DNA from 2 places in the Oceanobacillus phoenicis genome. Region 1 is predicted to be linked to the other one. Evidence: predicted binding sites of a transcription regulator. Region 1 holds the regulator's gene; the other holds the start of a gene.
What was found. The regulator CtsR, encoded in region 1, represses protease genes until heat stress. The targets are predictions, from matches to a motif close to ATGGTCAATAAAGGTCAAACA.
Positions count from the first base shown of each region.

Region 2: a site for CtsR is predicted at 1,340-1,360, ahead of clpP (ATP-dependent Clp endopeptidase proteolytic subunit ClpP). Genes of this name have one in related genera too.

Region 1 covers NZ_JBDFME010000001.1:607,170-616,123, forward strand. The annotation lists gene ABC346_RS03400 (PIN/TRAM domain-containing protein) at 3-1,094, opposite strand; gene radA (DNA repair protein RadA) at 1,177-2,550, opposite strand; gene clpC (ATP-dependent protease ATP-binding subunit ClpC) at 2,746-5,175, opposite strand; gene mcsB (protein-arginine kinase McsB) at 5,338-6,402, opposite strand; gene mcsA (protein-arginine kinase activator protein McsA) at 6,399-6,953, opposite strand; gene ABC346_RS03425 (CtsR family transcriptional regulator) at 6,976-7,443, opposite strand; gene ABC346_RS03430 (MgtC/SapB family protein) at 7,645-8,343, opposite strand; rRNA gene rrf (5S ribosomal RNA) at 8,554-8,669, opposite strand; rRNA gene ABC346_RS03440 (23S ribosomal RNA) at 8,951-8,954, opposite strand, start outside.
Region 2 covers NZ_JBDFME010000001.1:1,941,864-1,950,817, reverse strand. The annotation lists gene ABC346_RS09725 (reverse transcriptase-like protein) at 1-390, shown strand, start outside; gene ABC346_RS09720 (shikimate kinase) at 455-1,006, shown strand; tRNA gene ABC346_RS09715 (tRNA-Arg) at 1,113-1,188, opposite strand; gene clpP (ATP-dependent Clp endopeptidase proteolytic subunit ClpP) at 1,431-2,012, shown strand; gene ABC346_RS09705 (hypothetical protein) at 2,286-2,939, opposite strand; gene ABC346_RS09700 (alpha/beta hydrolase) at 2,977-3,648, opposite strand; gene ABC346_RS09695 (TetR/AcrR family transcriptional regulator) at 3,875-4,450, opposite strand; gene ABC346_RS09690 (HPr family phosphocarrier protein) at 4,641-4,901, opposite strand; gene whiA (DNA-binding protein WhiA) at 5,045-5,989, opposite strand; gene ABC346_RS09680 (gluconeogenesis factor YvcK family protein) at 6,025-6,978, opposite strand; gene rapZ (RNase adapter RapZ) at 6,980-7,861, opposite strand; gene trxB (thioredoxin-disulfide reductase) at 8,174-8,954, opposite strand, start outside.

The DNA of each region.
Region 1 (8,954 bases):
TTTTAGAGCGCTTTTTCAAGTAATTTTGGTTTTGCAAATATCATTCTACCTGCAGAAGTTTGTAGAACGCTTGTAATAACTACTTCTATATTTTTTCCAATATAGTCTCTACCTTCTTCAACGACAATCATCGTACCATCATCTAAATAAGCAACACCTTGGTTTTGCTCTTTACCATCTTTAATTACTTGTACATGTAATTCTTCACCAGGTAATACGACTGGTTTCACAGCATTTGCTAGGTCATTAATGTTCAGAACGTTGACTCCTTGAAAATCACAAACCTTATTCAAGTTAAAATCGTTCGTCACAACAATACCATCGATTACTTTCGCTAATTTGATTAGTTTACTGTCAACTTCTTGGATCTCTTCAAAGTCACCTTCATAAATTTCCACATGAATCGGTAATTCCTTTTGAATACGATTTAAAATATCCAATCCACGACGGCCACGGTTTCGTTTTAGTGTGTCCGATGAATCGGCAATATGCTGTAACTCTCCTAAAACAAATTGTGGAATGACTATGGTTCCTTCTAGAAAATTTGTTTGACAAATGTCTGCAATTCTTCCATCAATAATTACACTTGTATCTAATATTTTCGCCTTTGGTTTGTCAGCCGGTGCTGCTGCATTTTCTTCTGGAATACGACGTCCCTTTTTATTAGCACGCATTAAATTACCAAATTCCTCACGTCTACGAAAACCTACTTGGAATCCTAGATATCCAAAAGTAATCATAATGAAAAATGGTAATACTTGTGACAAGATATGAATTCCAGTATCTTGAAGCGGTATATTAATAAAATATGCAATTACTAAACCTACGATTAGACCAATACTTCCAAAAAACAAATCCATTGCTGGGAGTTTAATAAGTGCATCCTCTACCCAGCGTAAGAAACCTACAATATAATCGACCAATAAGTAGGAAAGTATGAAGAATATAATAGCACCAATAATCATACCTAATATCGGCGAATTCAACCATGCGGGATCTGTTACGTTTAACAAACTAAAAATTTCCGGTATATATAAATACCCGACGGTACCACCTAATATAATAAAGAATAAATGAACTATCTTTTTAAGCACCATCGCTCACCTCCTAACCTTAGTATTGCCTATTATTTGGAAAAGTATCCCATAAGGTTTTTTCATAGAATAAAAAGAATTATTAATGACGTAATCCGATATCTAAAGCCTCTTGTACACTTGATACACCGATGACTTCAATTCCGCTAGGGTAATTCCAACCATCCAAATTATTCTTTGGACATATCACACGTTTGAAACCTAGTTTTGCCGCTTCTTGTACACGTTGTTCAATTCGCGAAACCCTTCTAATTTCACCAGTTAATCCTACTTCACCTACAAAAATATCATTCGGATTCGTTGGTTGATTTCGAAAACTGGAAGCAATACTTATAGCTAATGCTAGATCAATAGCTGGCTCATCCAACTTTACTCCACCAGCGACTTTTATATACGCGTCTTGATTTTGAAGCATCAACCCTACACGTTTTTCTAAAACGGCCATTAACAGCGGTACACGATTATGATCTACTCCTGTTGCAGTACGACGAGGATTCCCAAAGCTAGTAGGAGAAATTAATGCTTGTATTTCTACCAATACCGTTCTCGTTCCTTCCATCGATGCCACAACTGTCGATCCGGCTGCCCCTTCTGATCGCTCTTCTAAGAATATCTCAGACGGATTCATTACTTCTCGTAATCCTTCCTCTTTCATCTCAAATATTCCCATCTCATTTGTGCTACCAAAACGGTTCTTTACTCCCCGTAATATACGATATGTGTGATGTCGCTCCCCTTCAAAATATAGAACAGCGTCTACCATATGTTCTAATAATCGAGGACCAGCAATGGAACCTTCTTTCGTTACATGACCTACAATAAAAATAGGTATTCCATTTGATTTTGCTATTTTCATAAGCTCCATGGTACATTCACGTACTTGAGAAACACTTCCTGGAGCACTCGTTACTTCTTCTTTAAATATGGTTTGTATCGAATCGATAACTACAAAGGACGGCTTTACTTCTTCTATCTGTTTACTAATATCATATAAATTTGTTTCCGATAAAACATACAACTGATCAGTTGCAATATCGAGTCGATCTGCACGCAATTTTGTTTGACGAGTTGATTCCTCTCCAGAAACATAAAGTACCGACATATCTTTTTCTGCCAATTGGGAGGATATTTGGAGTAATAGAGTTGACTTACCAATACCCGGATCTCCTCCAATTAAAACAAGTGACCCTAGTACGATTCCGCCGCCAAGCACTCTGTTGAACTCTTTCATATTTGTAGTGATTCTAGGTTCTTTTTTCGATTCAATTGCTGTAATTTTTTCAGGCTTACCTGCAGATGTCGTACTAGTAGCATAGCCTGTCCGACCTTTAACCGAAGCTGGATCTATTTCCTCCACCATGGTATTCCATTGATGACAAGCCGGACATTTCCCCATCCATTTAGCTGATTCATAACCACATTCTTGACATACAAACTTTGTTTTTCTTTTTGCCAAATTTATTAACCCCTTCTCTATTATTGTAGCCTATTTTTTTATGTAGTAGGTTACAGAAAGCTATCAATTTACAAATCCATCTTCCATATTTATGCCACAACCGAGCGTTTTGACATTAAAATTCCTTAAATGGAAATAAAAGCTAGAAGAATCAAGTCCTCTAGCTTTATCTCTGTTACATCATATTACCTTTTTCTATGGTAAAACAATAAATTCACCTTTATTATTTAATCCTATTTTCACCTGTTGCTCTTTTTCAATGGCTCCTTTTAATAGCTCTTCGGATAACAAGTCTTCGATATTTTTTTGAATGGATCGACGTAATGGTCGAGCACCATATTCTGGATCAAAGCCTTCATTAGCAATTTTTTCAACTGCCTTATCCGTTAATGATAAATGTAGGTCTTGTTCTTTTAATCGTTTTTGTAATTGTTTTACCATCAACGTCACAATATCCTTCATATGTTCTTTTTCTAAAGAGTGGAAGACAATAGTCTCATCAATACGGTTTAAGAACTCTGGACGGAATGCTTTCTTCAATTCTTCCATCACTTTTGATTTCATATCTTTATAGTCTTTCTCCTCATCATCTAAAGAGAAACCAACATATTTATTACGTTTTAATTCACTTGCTCCAACATTAGAAGTCATAATAATAACCGTATTACGGAAATCAACCACTCTTCCTTTTGAATCGGTTAGGCGACCATCTTCAAGAACTTGTAACAGAATATTAAATACTTCTGGATGCGCTTTTTCCACTTCATCTAATAGAACTACAGAATAAGGCTTACGACGAACTTTTTCGGTTAATTGTCCACCTTCTTCATACCCGACATATCCTGGTGGAGAACCAACCAAACGTGAAGTCGCATGTCTTTCCATATACTCCGACATGTCAATACGAATCATTGCATCTTCATCTGCAAACATTACTTCTGCTAACGCACGAGCAAGTTCTGTTTTACCTACTCCCGTTGGTCCTAAGAAGATAAATGAACCAATTGGACGCTTCGGATCTTTTAATCCTGCACGAGCACGGCGGATTGCTTTAGCAACTGCATTGACCGCTTCAGATTGCCCAATCACACGATCATGAAGAATTGTTTCCATGTTTAGAAGGCGATTACTTTCATCTTTTGTCAATTTTGATACGGGTACTCCCGTCCATGTAGAAACAACTGCAGCAATATCTTCCATGGTAACTTCTGAATCAGTTTGACCTTGTTTTTCTTTCCATTCATTTTTCGTTGTTTCTAACTCTTCACGGAAACGTTGCTCCGAGTCTCGTAAAGATGCGGCTTTTTCAAATTCTTGACTTTGTACTGCAGCATCTTTTTCTTTACGGACTTCATCAAGTTTCTGTTCTAACTCTTTTAAGTTTGGTGGAACGGTATAAGAACGTAACCTTACTTTCGATCCAGCCTCATCAATTAAATCAATCGCTTTGTCTGGCAAGAAACGATCAGTAATATAACGATCGGATAGTGACGCCGCTGCTTCAATTGCTTCATCAGTAATGGTTACGCGATGATGTGCTTCATAACGATCACGCAAGCCATTTAAAATTTGGATTGTTTCTTCCAATGTTGGTTCGTCAACTTGAATTGGTTGGAAACGTCGCTCTAATGCAGCGTCTTTTTCAATATATTTTCGATACTCATCTAGCGTAGTTGCGCCAATACACTGTAATTCTCCGCGTGCAAGTGATGGTTTTAAGATATTCGAAGCATCAATAGCCCCTTCTGCTCCACCAGCTCCAATAAGTGTGTGTAACTCATCGATGAATAGAATAATATTGCCTGCTTGACGAATTTCTTCCATTACTTTCTTTAAGCGATCTTCAAATTCACCACGATATTTCGTACCAGCAACAACCGTACCCATATCTAATGTCATTACTCGTTTATCACGTAATGTTTCTGGCACTTCATTATCAATAATCTGCTGTGCAAGCCCTTCAGCTACTGCCGTTTTACCTACACCAGGTTCCCCAATCAAGACTGGGTTATTTTTTGTACGACGGCTAAGCACTTGGATTACTCGTTCAATCTCTTTTGAGCGCCCAATTACCGGGTCAATCTTACCTTCTTTTGCACTAACGGTTAAATCCCGGGCTAATGAATCCAACGTCGGTGTGCTTGCATTTGACTGCTGCCCTGCACGTCCTTGACGACCTGCTTGCGATTCATTGCTTCCTAATAATTGTAGTACTTGTTGTCTTGCTTTATTAAGACTAACTCCTAAATTATTAAGAACTCTAGCAGCGACACCTTCTCCTTCTCTTATCAATCCAAGTAAGATATGTTCTGTACCTACGTAAGAGTGGCCTAATTTTCTTGCCTCATCCTGAGAAAGTTCAACTACTTTTTTTGCACGAGGTGTATAATGAATCGATTGTGTAGGTTGTTTCCCTACACCGATTAATTTTTCTACTTCTTCTTGTATTTTCGATACCTCTAAACCAAGAGATTGTAAAGCTTTTGCAGCAATTCCTTCTCCTTCGCGTACAAGTCCTAGTAAAATGTGTTCTGTACCAATGTTATTATGTCCTAAACGTACTGCTTCTTCTTGTGATAATGCAAGTACTTTTTGTGCTCTTTCTGTAAAGCGTCCAAACATCATAAGGATTTTCCTCCTATTATTCTGAGATTTAATCGATAGTCGGTAGGTCGAATATCGGCTATATATTAAAAATGTGTTTATACGTAGAAATAGAAGCCTTCTAACTTATTCCCTTACATTTCATATCTCTAAACATCTTATAAAACAGGTAACTAAAGGTTGTTACTCTTCTAGCTTCAATCTCTCTCGAATAACTGATGCCCGTAAAACATCACGCTCATCCGGACGAAGAGATCGATTTGCATAATGTTGTAAGAATCCTGGTTGTGTGAGAACCATTAATTCATTCAAAATGTTTCCAGAAGTGTTGTCTATCCAACCTAAGTCAATTCCAAGTCGAACATCCGAAATACATTTAGATGCTTCTTTGGAGTCCATAATACGACTATATGCTAGTGTCCCGTATGAACGGAAAATGCGATCCTCTAATTTTGTTCCTGTTCTTTCTAGTATATGATTACGTGCCATTCGTTCATGCTCAATAAGTTGATGAACAACACTTTCTAAATCATCGACAATATCTTGTTCCGATTTCCCTAACGTGATTTGGTTTGACACCTGAAAAATATTTCCGAGTGCCTCGCTACCCTCACCATAAATGCCTCTAACTACGAGACCAAATTGACTAATCGCAGGTATTAAACGATTAATCTGTTTAGTTAGTACCAACGCAGGTAAGTGCATCATTACAGAAGCTCTCATTCCTGTTCCAACATTCGTGGGGCAACTTGTTAGGTACCCTTTTGTCTCATCAAATGCATAATCGACTTTTTCTTCTAGCCAATCATCTAATGCAAATGATTGCTCTAAAGCAGTTTTTAATTGAAGACCTGGATAATATACTTGTATGCGAAGATGATCTTCCTCATTAACCATTATGGACACTTGCTCATTCTCAGAAATTAATGTAGCAGCATAATCGGAATGTTTTATTAAGTGTGGGCTTATTAAATGTTTTTCCACTAACACACTTTTTTCAACCGGTGATAAGTCCGTCAAAGGAACATACTGCAAATCTTTATACGTTTGAAAAGATTTATTTGCATATTCGTCTCGAATAAATTCTTGAATCTCCACTAGTTTTTCTTCATTAGCTAATATAGGATACGTTTGATCAGCAAAATTTCTAGCAAGTCTGATTCGACTACTCATTACGATATCTTTATCTGGTCCTTCCTCACGCATCCAGGGGCTGATTGCTTGATCAATAAATTTATCTAATGTCATTGATCATCACCCTCTTTCAAATCTTTCTTAGAAGTTTTTGCTTGTAGTTCCTTAATTTTATCTCTATACTCCGCCGCTTTTTCAAACTCTTCATCATCAATAAAGTTTTTTAATTCTTGTTTGTACATTTCAATCTGACGTCTAGTTTGTAGATTTGTTCCTGTTCGTTTTGGAATTTTTCCATTATGTTTTGTGTTACCTGCATGAACTCTACGAAATATTGGTTCAACCTTTTGTGCAAATGAAGAATAACAATTAGCACAACCGAACTTTCCAATTTTTTTAAATTCGGAAAAAGCCATTCCACATGAAGAGCATGTCACTTCTTTTAACTGCTTCATTTGATTCGTACTTGTTGAACTCATATTTAATGTTTCTACATTAAATAATCCAGTTAGTAGGTCATGAAGGGAATACCCTTCTTCAGGAAAAGTAACATAACCTTTTTTCTTTGCACACGCTTCACAAAGACTTAACTTTCGTTCCTCTCCATTGATTACATGTTTAAAATGAAGTGTCGCTGGGTTTTCATGACATTCTTGGCATTCCAAAAATCATTCCCCCTTACATGAATTATTTATTCAAATACTTAAGTGTTGTTAACATAGATATTAAAATACGAGCACGTATTTCATCTCGTATAGGTAATTGAAACGCAAGCGTCGTTCTATCAATCGCAGAAAGCATTAGTTTAGCTTCTCGCTCTGTAATTAGATCTTCTTCCAGTAACCTTTCCAAAATATCGATTGCAGATCGCTGTGGGATAGAATCACCGATTAATTGGATAATCTCATCAATTAAAACGGATTGACTTTGATGCTGAATCCGCATAATTCGAATATATCCACCCCCACCACGTTTACTCTCTACAATATATCCTTTTTCTATTGTAAATCTTGTGTTGATTACATAATTAATTTGAGAAGGTACACATTGAAATTGATCAGCAATCTCACTTCGCTTAATTTCAATAACATCTTTCCCTTGAGACTGTAACACTTGCTTTAAATATTGCTCGATTATGTCAGATATATTGCTCATAATTTGCACCTCATATCATATTAAGATGACAATTCTTTCTTTGACTTTGACTATCTTTGACTATATCTTTATTATACGCGAAATAAATGAAGTTGCAAATAGATTACATATCTTATTTTAGACAAATAATACTAAAATCAAAACAAAAACCTTATATCGTAAGAGACCTTTTTTATTTCAAGTATCACTTACGATATAAGGTTAATTTAGTTTAGATATATTTAGAACAGAGCCCATACTTGAAATTTCATCAAATACATTCATTAAATCTTTATTTTTTCTTATATTTGTCCAAACATGTATTTTTCTTTGTCCACCTTCTAGCGTTTGAATCTCAACTCGTTTAACGGTGAAATGATTTTTTTCAATTACTTCTACAGCTGTAGACAGATGAAATCCATCAGTTACAATGATTTCTAAAAAGAAGCTAGACTTATATTTCGGAAATAGATTTTCTATTTGATTAAGGAAGATTAAACTAACAAGGATAATTAGAGTAGCTACAATAGCGACACTATACATTCCTGCCCCTATAACCAAACCAATACCTGCTACGGTCCAAATGGATGCTGCTGTAGTAAGCCCACGTATCGTCCCTCCATAAACAATAATGGTTCCCGCCCCTAAAAACCCTATTCCGCTAATAACATAAGAAGGAATACGAGCAGGGTCAAATTGAACATTATCATGCATTTCCATAAAGCTTAAAAATCCAAATAGTGATAATATCATCATTAGACAAGATCCAACACCTACTAATATATGTGTACGAAAACCTGCTGAATGGTTATTAATTTCTCGTTCAAATCCGATTAAACCAGATAGTATTAATGCAATAAACAACCTACCAGCAATAACTAAAAAGTCTTCCCCCATTAAATGTTCCATTAAGGAAGTCATACACGTACCTCCCCTCTTTATTAATTAACTAAGTTAACCTGCTAAAAACTTTAGTCTGCAATGTTAAACAGTGTAGCATTCAGACTTCATTCAAAATATCTTATTATGAAATTGATTCAACCAAGTATATAATTATGCTATTGTTTAATTACATATGAATCTAATTATAACAAAAAGAGTTAAGCACTCTCTGCTTAACTCTTTTTCGTTGCCTGGCGGCGTCCTACTCTTGCAGGGGCAAAGCCCCAACTACCATCGGCGCTGAAGAGCTTAACTTCTGTGTTCGGCATGGGAACAGGTGTGGCCTCTTCGCTATCGCTACCAGACTTTCGTGTAATATGTAGTCCAAAAAAAATAAGGACAAGTTATATTATATGCATTTCTTAGACAAAATGCAACACTTTTTTAGGATTGTACCCTAAAAACTAAATAAGAGTAACGTGACATCATTCTATTCTAGCTCCAGTCTCTATCAACTAGCAGACTTCCTTCTCTTCCTTACGATAAGTCAATATCAAATCGTCTAACGACTCTTTGTATTTCCTTTATCTCATTCAGAGAACGTCCAGTCTGTACGTTGATGTACAGATCCTGTCGCTTTATATACTTAG
Region 2 (8,954 bases), 1.3 Mb from region 1:
ATTGAGGTATATACAGATGGAGCAACATTAGGAAATCCAGGTATTGGTGGTGCAGGAATTTATATAAAAGACGGCAAACAGAGTTATCAATATTCTATTTCACTTTCGACTATGTCAAATCATGAAGCAGAATTCCATGCAATCATCCATGGGCTTCAATTATGTAAGAAACATTTTCCTAATGAAATATTATCTTTTCGTACAGATTCCAAGGTTGCAGCGGATTCAATTGAAAGGGGCTATACTAAAAATAAGCTATTTCAAGGTTTATTACATACAATAAATCAGATTTCATCAGAGTTTCCATTCTTTTTCATAAAATGGATTCCAGAAAAACAAAATAATCATGCAGATAAACTTGCAAAAAAAGCTATTCAACATCACTCATAAAATTCGTGCAAACTAAATTATATTCCATTATACTAACGTAAAGATGGTATGTAGGAGGAACAACATGGGGAAGTTTCCATTAAGAGAACAAAGCATAGTTTTAATAGGTTTTATGGGGGTAGGAAAAACAACCATAGGAAGAACCGTTGCGAAAAAGTTGTTTCGTGATTTTATCGATATAGATGAAGTAATTGAAAAGAAATTTAATATGTCTACAAAAGAGGTTTTTCACCATTACGGTGAAGAGACTTTCCGTAAAGCAGAAAGAGAAATAATTACGGATATATGTCAACAACGCTTAAAAGTAGTTTCCTTAGGGGGAGGCGCATTTTTACAAAAAGAAATACAAGATATTTGTTTACATTCAAGTATTATTTTTTACTTGGATTTATCTTGGGATCAGTGGAAAGATCGGATCGAATTATTAATGGAAAATAGGCCTGTATTACAAGGAAAGTCAATTGAAGAAATGAAACAACTGTACGAAGACAGAAAACCAATTTATGAACAACACCATTCACGTGTCATTACCGATGATCATGAAATTGAAGAAGTAGCAGATTATATAGTAGATTCATTGAAAATAGCTTGGGATATTTACGAACCTACTTCATAATGTATTATAGAAGTGCTTCTACCCTATCAATATAATTTCAATAGAAGAATAAGTACGTAAAAATGTAAAACCAAGGGAGTAAGTGATTCTTCCTTGGTTTTTTTAACGCGCCCGGAGGGATTCGAACCCCCGGCAAACCTGGTACCGGAAACCAGTGCTCTATCCAACTGAGCTACGGGCGCATAATATCAATTTTTAAAGACACATCCACTATTATACAGAGGTTCTATTATATAGACAAGCATTTTTTTATTGCTTTTATTAGGAATGCAATACGTTTATAATTAGATAAAAAGGGAATCATGGATATGGTAAATAAATAGTTAAACTTTTTGTTTGACCTTTATTGACCAATAAGCTATGATAAGTTTATACACATTCCATGGAAGAACTATTTCAATTGGAAATTAAAGGAGGATGTATGATGAATTTAGTACCTACAGTTATTGAACAAACTAACCGTGGAGAGCGCGCATATGATATTTACTCTCGTTTACTTAAAGATCGTATTATCTTATTAGGAAGCGGAATTGATGATAATGTCTCCAATTCCATAGTAGCACAGCTACTTTTCTTAGAAGCTGAAGACCCAGATAAAGATATCTCCTTATACATTAATTCACCTGGTGGTTCGATTACAGCTGGGATGGCGATTTATGATACGATGAATTTCATTAAGCCAAACGTATCTACTATTTGTATCGGTATGGCAGCATCTATGGGTGCCTTCTTACTTACAGCTGGTGAAAAAGGCAAACGATTTGCTTTACCTAATAGTGAAATCATGATTCACCAACCATTAGGTGGTACGCAAGGTCAAGCTACAGATATTGAAATTCATGCAAAACGTATTATTGATATTAAACGTCGTATGAATGAAATTATGGCTGAGAAAACAGGTCAACCTATTGAAGTTATTGAGCGTGATACAGAACGTGATAATTTCATGACTGCTGATCAGTCTGTTGAATATGGCTTAATTGATAAAATTTTAGAACGTAAATAGCCATTAAAAAATGTTGAGCCTATTTTAGCTCAACATTTTTTTGTATCCTTTAAACTTAATATCCAACAATTTCCTACGATTTTGAATAAGCATATAATACTATTATCCACCCTACCTATTCCGAGATCAAATGTAAATCCATCATTGTTAATCTGATGAATTTTACCACCTGACATCCCCATCCACTCTTTTCGTTAAATTCTGCATGTTGTAATCAATCGCCACACCAGTTCCACCGTCTTGTAGCGGGGCTACTACTACCCGTTATATGTATTATAAATCTCTTTCTACATGTCGTTTTGTAAATACTAAAAAGATGATTAATATTACTTCAAATCCGTTTGTGATTGCTCCACTTTCAATAGGAAAAGATACAATACTACCTATAGTCATTAAACTAGCTCCAACAAACATCCATATCCATTTCTCAAATATCCATAATAGGATTCCCGTCAATAGTAGAATGAAGGTAACAATTAGAATCATAATTGGTGGTCCGTAAGAAATTTCTGTAGGTATATAACGCAAAACACCAAATTCCCACTGCGGTTGTAGCGTTAAATTTAGAAGTTCAGATTGTATCTCAACTGTAATTAACAAAATTGTGATTAATGTAGCTCCATAGAGCGCTGTTTTCCTTATGTTAATATTTTTAGATTTTTCCAAAATCCCAATACAGTAAATAACTAATGTTGGTGTTAAAAATGCATGACTCCAATAACGAAGGTAACTTAAGTTTTCTAATAAAGATCCTTCTCCTATAAATCTCCCTATTGCAACAATTGCATTATCTACTATAAGTCCAACAATAACTAGATAAATAAATGAACGGCGTGAAGAATAAGAAATGATGTTTCTTCTATCTATAGAAAAGATTAATATACCAATATAAATTAATGTATATAAAAAGTATAAATAGCCATCCATATAGGTTCCTCCTTACATTCGTTTATAAATTATATGTCTATTCGTTATTCACCCAATCTAAGATGGACTCTATGACTATGTTTTGTTGCTCAACTACAGAAATAGTAGCCTCGCCATCACCCTTTTGTTCACAATAAACACCAAATTGCGAATGATTTCCTCCACTTATCTCTTTCATTACCGTATTCTCAGATAGTAAATTAGCCGACTCATCTATTTTATCGAGTGTAGTGAGACCATCTTTATCTGCAAACAAAGATAAGATAGGTATAGAAGTGTTACTAAAATCACTATTTTCACTTGGAAAAGAACCTAGGAAAAAAATACCTGTGATTACATCTGAATGATTTTTTGCATAGTTTGCTGCAGCAACGCCTCCTAATGAATGACCTCCAATAAACCAATTTCCCACAGAAGGATATTTATCTATGATTTCATCCGCTTTATCAATTTCTAAAATTGGTAAATTTAATCGCACATTAGGTATCGCTACAAAATATCCATGTTTGGATAATTCTTGACCGTAATAGCTGTATGCTTCTGGTTCTACTTTAGCTCCTGGATATATTATGATTCCTCCTTTAGTTTGTCCTTCTCCCTTTGAGTCAAAGACTAACCAATCTTCGAAATACGTTACCTCATCTACATCCACTAACTTTAATTTACTAGATGGTTCATAGGTTTGTTGAGTCCAATAATAAAAGGTCAAACCACTTACAAGTAATAATAAGAGTAGTACTAGTAAAATTATTTTTAATAGTTTTTTTATACCACCATGCGGTACTTATCAATTGATAAGTAAACCGCATAATAAAAGAGATCAAGTCAATATTTTTTAGCTGAATGAATTTCATAATAAGATATTTTCTATGAAATCCAAATGCTTCCACCTAAGTTAAATACTTTGTCTGCCTTAACCTCTTAAGATTTTTATATTATGAATTTACTGTACCATGTAAAATAAAATCAACAAGTAAATCATACTGAGTGGATAATGATTGAGTGTTTCTAGTCCAAGTCGACATTGTTTGTCCCATCGTTAACAAACAAAATCTTGCAGCATCTTCAGGGGCAATATGTTTTCTTAATTTACCTTTTTCCTTCAATTCTTCAAACACGTTAATAAACGGCTCTAAGTATGTTTCTCTCCATAATAAATAAATTTTATGTTTGTTCTCATGTTTAAATTCAACCGAAATATCATGAATCATCATCATAATACTAGTAGGGTGTTCATCAGCTAATATCTCCAACATTAATCGTAACCGTTGTTCCAAAGGTTCATCAGAGATCAAATTTAATTTGGATTTAATTCTCTTTACAAACCTTGTTAACATTTCAATATACAAGGATTCTTTATCTGGGTAATGATAATATAATGCTGGTTGAGATATCTTACATCTAGCTGAGATTTCACGAGTGGTAACAGAGCGATACCCTTTTTTCATAAACAATTCTTCAGCAATCTGTAAAATACGCTCTTTTGAATCTTCATCTTTATTGCGAGGCATTTTTTAATCTTACTCCTTTAAATTATTAAGCTTCGTCTTTTAATGCTACATTAATATTATTTATTTTATCTAGATAAGTTTCTACATTTTAAAGGAGACTGTATATCGTATACATAAAACCAGACTACCATTAACCCTTGGTATTATAGTAGTCTTTTAAGATATTGTTACTATCTACATATTTGTTATTTTAAGCTTCTACATCGTATACATATTTTTCTAAATGCTCTATTGCTGTATCCTCATCAGGTCCTTCAGCAATCAATTTTATTTGTTCTCCTTTTGTAATTGCCAGACTCATCAGTCCCATTATACTTTTTGCATTTATTTTCTTATTATCTTTTTCTAAAAAGACATGTGATGAAAAACGATTTGCTTCTTGAACAAATAGTGCAGCCGGTCTAGCCTGTAATCCGGTATCTAATTCAACCGTTACCAATTTTTCTATCAATACTCTCATCCTCCCCTAAACTCGAAAACGCTATCAAATAGTTTCTGATAGAGAATTATCTATCAGCAAACACATCATTAAATTATAAATATTATGAAATTAATCGTATTATATCATAATACTCTAGTTACCGCATTACTTGTCTAAGATAAGGTTTCTCCTCGTTTAATCTTTTCAGCGAACTCATCTATTTTTTTTAGTCGGTGATTCACACCTGATTTTGAGATGGTACCACTGGCAACCAATTCACCTAGTTCTTTCAATGAAACATCTTCATACTGTATTCGAAGTTTTGCTATTTCTTGCAATTTCTCAGGCAATTGATCGAGTCCAACCGTTCGCTCAATTAATTTTATATTTTCAATTTGTCGAAATGCCGCTCCTATTGTTTTATTCAAGTTAGCTGTTTCACAATTCACAAGTCGATTAACAGAATTCCTCATATCTCTAACAATACGTACATCTTCAAATTTAAATAATGCTTGATGTGCACCAATAATACTTAGGAATTCGGTTATCTTTTCCGCTTCCTTCATATATACGATATAGCCATTTTTTCGTTCTAATAATCGTGCATGAAGGCCATAGGAATTCAACAATTTCTGTAAAGATTCTGCGTGCTCTTCATAATAATTGAAGATTTCTAAATGATAGGATGATGTTTCAGGATTATTCATCGATCCTCCAGCTAAAAATGCACCTCTTAAATAAGACTTTTGACAGCATTCTTTTTCCAAATATTTATTTGAGATTGTTCGTACAATTGTATATTGGTTTTCAATTAAATCTAGATCTTCTAGAAGTAATTGTACTTCCTCTTTTAATCGTACAATATAAACATTATTCTTTTTTAATTTCATTTTTTTACGGACGAGTAATTCAACTGCTATCGAATAGTTCTCCTTAATCAATGTATAGATGCGTCTCGCTATTGCTGCATTCTCTGTTTGTACATCTAAAGAATAACCTTGGCGTGAAATGGAAATTGCACCATTCATCCTGACCAAGGCTGCCAGTTCTGCTAATTGACAACATTTTTCTGATTCTATCGCTGTCAATTCTTTTTTTATTTCGGATGCGAAAGACATGTTACTCCCCCCTTTTCTTATAAAATTTATACAAATTACACAAAATCAAATAGTAATGATGCTATCTTTTCATTGTCATGTCGTAAAGAACCATGTGACTCGGCTAAAATATTTCCTGCAATCACATGCAAGCCCATATCGTTTAATCTTTTTTCATCAAATGTCACCGGCATTGCATTCTCGCTTTTATAAAGAGCTTGAATTTCATCTGGAATTTTCTTATCATGAACAACGATTGCATCTATACACGCTTCACCAATATGATCATGAATTGCTTTTACATGATCAGAAGCTGTGTAATTCGTGGTTTCACCGTCTTGTGTCATTGCATTACATACATATACGACTTTTGCTTTTGAAGAAGCGATTGCCTCTTTTACTTGTGGAACAATTAAATTAGGCATAATCGAAGTATATAGACTACCAGGAGAAATCACGATTAAATCTGCGGACTTAATCGCTCTTACAGCGTTTGGTAATGGTTTGACAGGTTGAGGTTCAAGAAATACTCGTTTTATTTTCTTTTGAGCTAGCGGAATATTTGACTCACCTGAAACAATTTCTCCATCTATCATTTCAGCGTGTAATGACATATTTTCATTCGATATTGGATATATTTTTCCTTTTACATTTAAAACTCGAGAAATTTCTTTAATTCCATTGTTAAAATTGCCAGTAACTGAAGTCATTGCTGCTAACAAAAGATTTCCCATAGAATGTCCGGATAATCCATTTCCTTGGGTAAAACGATGTTGAAACAACTCTAATAGCATTGGTTCAGCATCAGAAAGTGCAGCAATTACATTCCGAATATCTCCTGGTGCAGGTATTTCCATTTCGGTACGAATTCTACCTGTACTACCTCCATCATCCGCTACAGTAACAATTGCTGTTAAGTCAATAGGTAGTTTTTTCAAACCTCTTAATAATACAGGCATTCCAGTTCCTCCACCAATTGCTACTACTTTTGGTTTGCTTACTGTCCCCATATTATAAAACCTTCCTTTTGTCTATATCACGATGACTTACATGGGTAGTATACCCATTACTTAAACCTTTAGAGAAATGCTCAGCTAATGCTACTGATCTGTGCTGTCCACCTGTGCAGCCAATTGCTACCACAAGTTGTGACTTCCCTTCTTTTTTATATTGAGGAAGCATAAATTTAAGTAAATCTGTTACTTTATCAATAAATGTCTGCGTGTCCGTCCATTTGAATACATATGAGGATACATCTGGATTTAATCCCGTTAACGGTTGTAAGTTTGCTACATAATGAGGGTTTGGTAAGAATCTCACATCGAATACAAGGTCGGCATCAATAGGAAGCCCATACTTGAAACCAAAAGATACAAAATGTACAGAGAATACTTCTTGCTTTTCTTCTTTATATACTTTCAATATTTTCTCTCGTAAATTTCTCGGTTTTAAACTCGTCGTATCAATAATTCGTTGAGCTCTTCCTCTTAGTTCATCCAAGATTTCTCTTTCCTGTTTTATTCCATCTAATGGCAATCCACCAGTAGCTAATGGATGAGAACGTCTTGTCTCTTTGTAGCGCGTTACTAAAGCTTCGTCCTTGGCATCTAAAAATAAAATATGGCCTTCTAACCAATTCTCTTTAGCTAATGCATCTAAGGCTTCAAAGAGTGAATCAAAGAATTCTCTTCCCCGTAAATCCATGACTAATGCAACTCTTTGAATATTATTTGTTGCATCTTTCATCAAGTCTAAAAATTTTGGAAGTAATGCAGGAGGTAAATTATCAACGCAATAATACCCTAAATCCTCAAAACTCTGAATAGCGACTGTTTTCCCTGCACCTGACATTCCAGTAATGATTACGAGCTTCGTTTCTTGTTCTTGATTCATTATCCTCGCCCCTTTATTGCATTCTTTTCTATATATAGATTAGATGTTTTTTATATTAACTCTAACATATATTATACAATGAAGTAATTCACCCCAACAAGCAATTAAAAGAACTTAGAATACTCGACAAAACTGGACAAGTTATCGCAAAAAAAGCACAGGTTATAACAACCTGTGCAAAATAACTAATCTATCTATTAAAAGGGGGTCAATTAGTTATTTATAGTGTACCCCATAAATATTTCGTACGTATTACAACAGGATTAAAAAGCAGTTACTATTGGTAAATTTTTCTATAAGATACCTTAAGAATTACTTGCTTTTCAACTTTTCCTCTAAATCTTCGACATATTTTATTGCAGCCTCTGCAGCAATGCTCCCATCTCCAGTTGCTGTAACAATTTGTCGAAGTTCTTTGTCTCTAATATCTCCAGCAGCATATATTCCAGGAATCGATGTTTCCATATTTTCATTCGTTGCTATATATCCCTCATCATTGGTAATTCCTAGTGATAGGAACGCTTCATTTAACGGAACCATTCCGATATAAATGAAAACACCATCTGCATCAAAATTATTCACTTCATTTGTTTTTGTGTTTTTTAATGTAACACTACTTACTTTCCCATCAGTACCATTAATGGTCTCTGCGACCGTATCCCAAATAAAATCTATTTTTTCATTATCAAATGCACGATCTTGTATTATCTTTTGAGCACGAAGATTGTCTCTGCGATGCACTATAGTTACTTTATTAGCAAACCGTGTAAGATAGATGCCTTCCTCAACTGCTGAATCCCCTCCACCAATTACTACAAGGTTACGATTCTTAAAGAATGCACCATCACATACTGCACAATAAGATACACCTCTACCGCTAAGGGCTTCTTCTCCCTCGACTCCAAGCTTTTTATATTGAGCACCAGTTGCAATAATTAAGGAACGAGTATAATACTCTTTATTCCCTGCTTTTATTAATTTATAATCACCATGATCTTCTACTTCTTTGATATCACCATATGCATATTCAGCACCAAATTTTTTCGCATGTTCAAACATTTTATTCGATAAATCCGGGCCTAATATATTATCA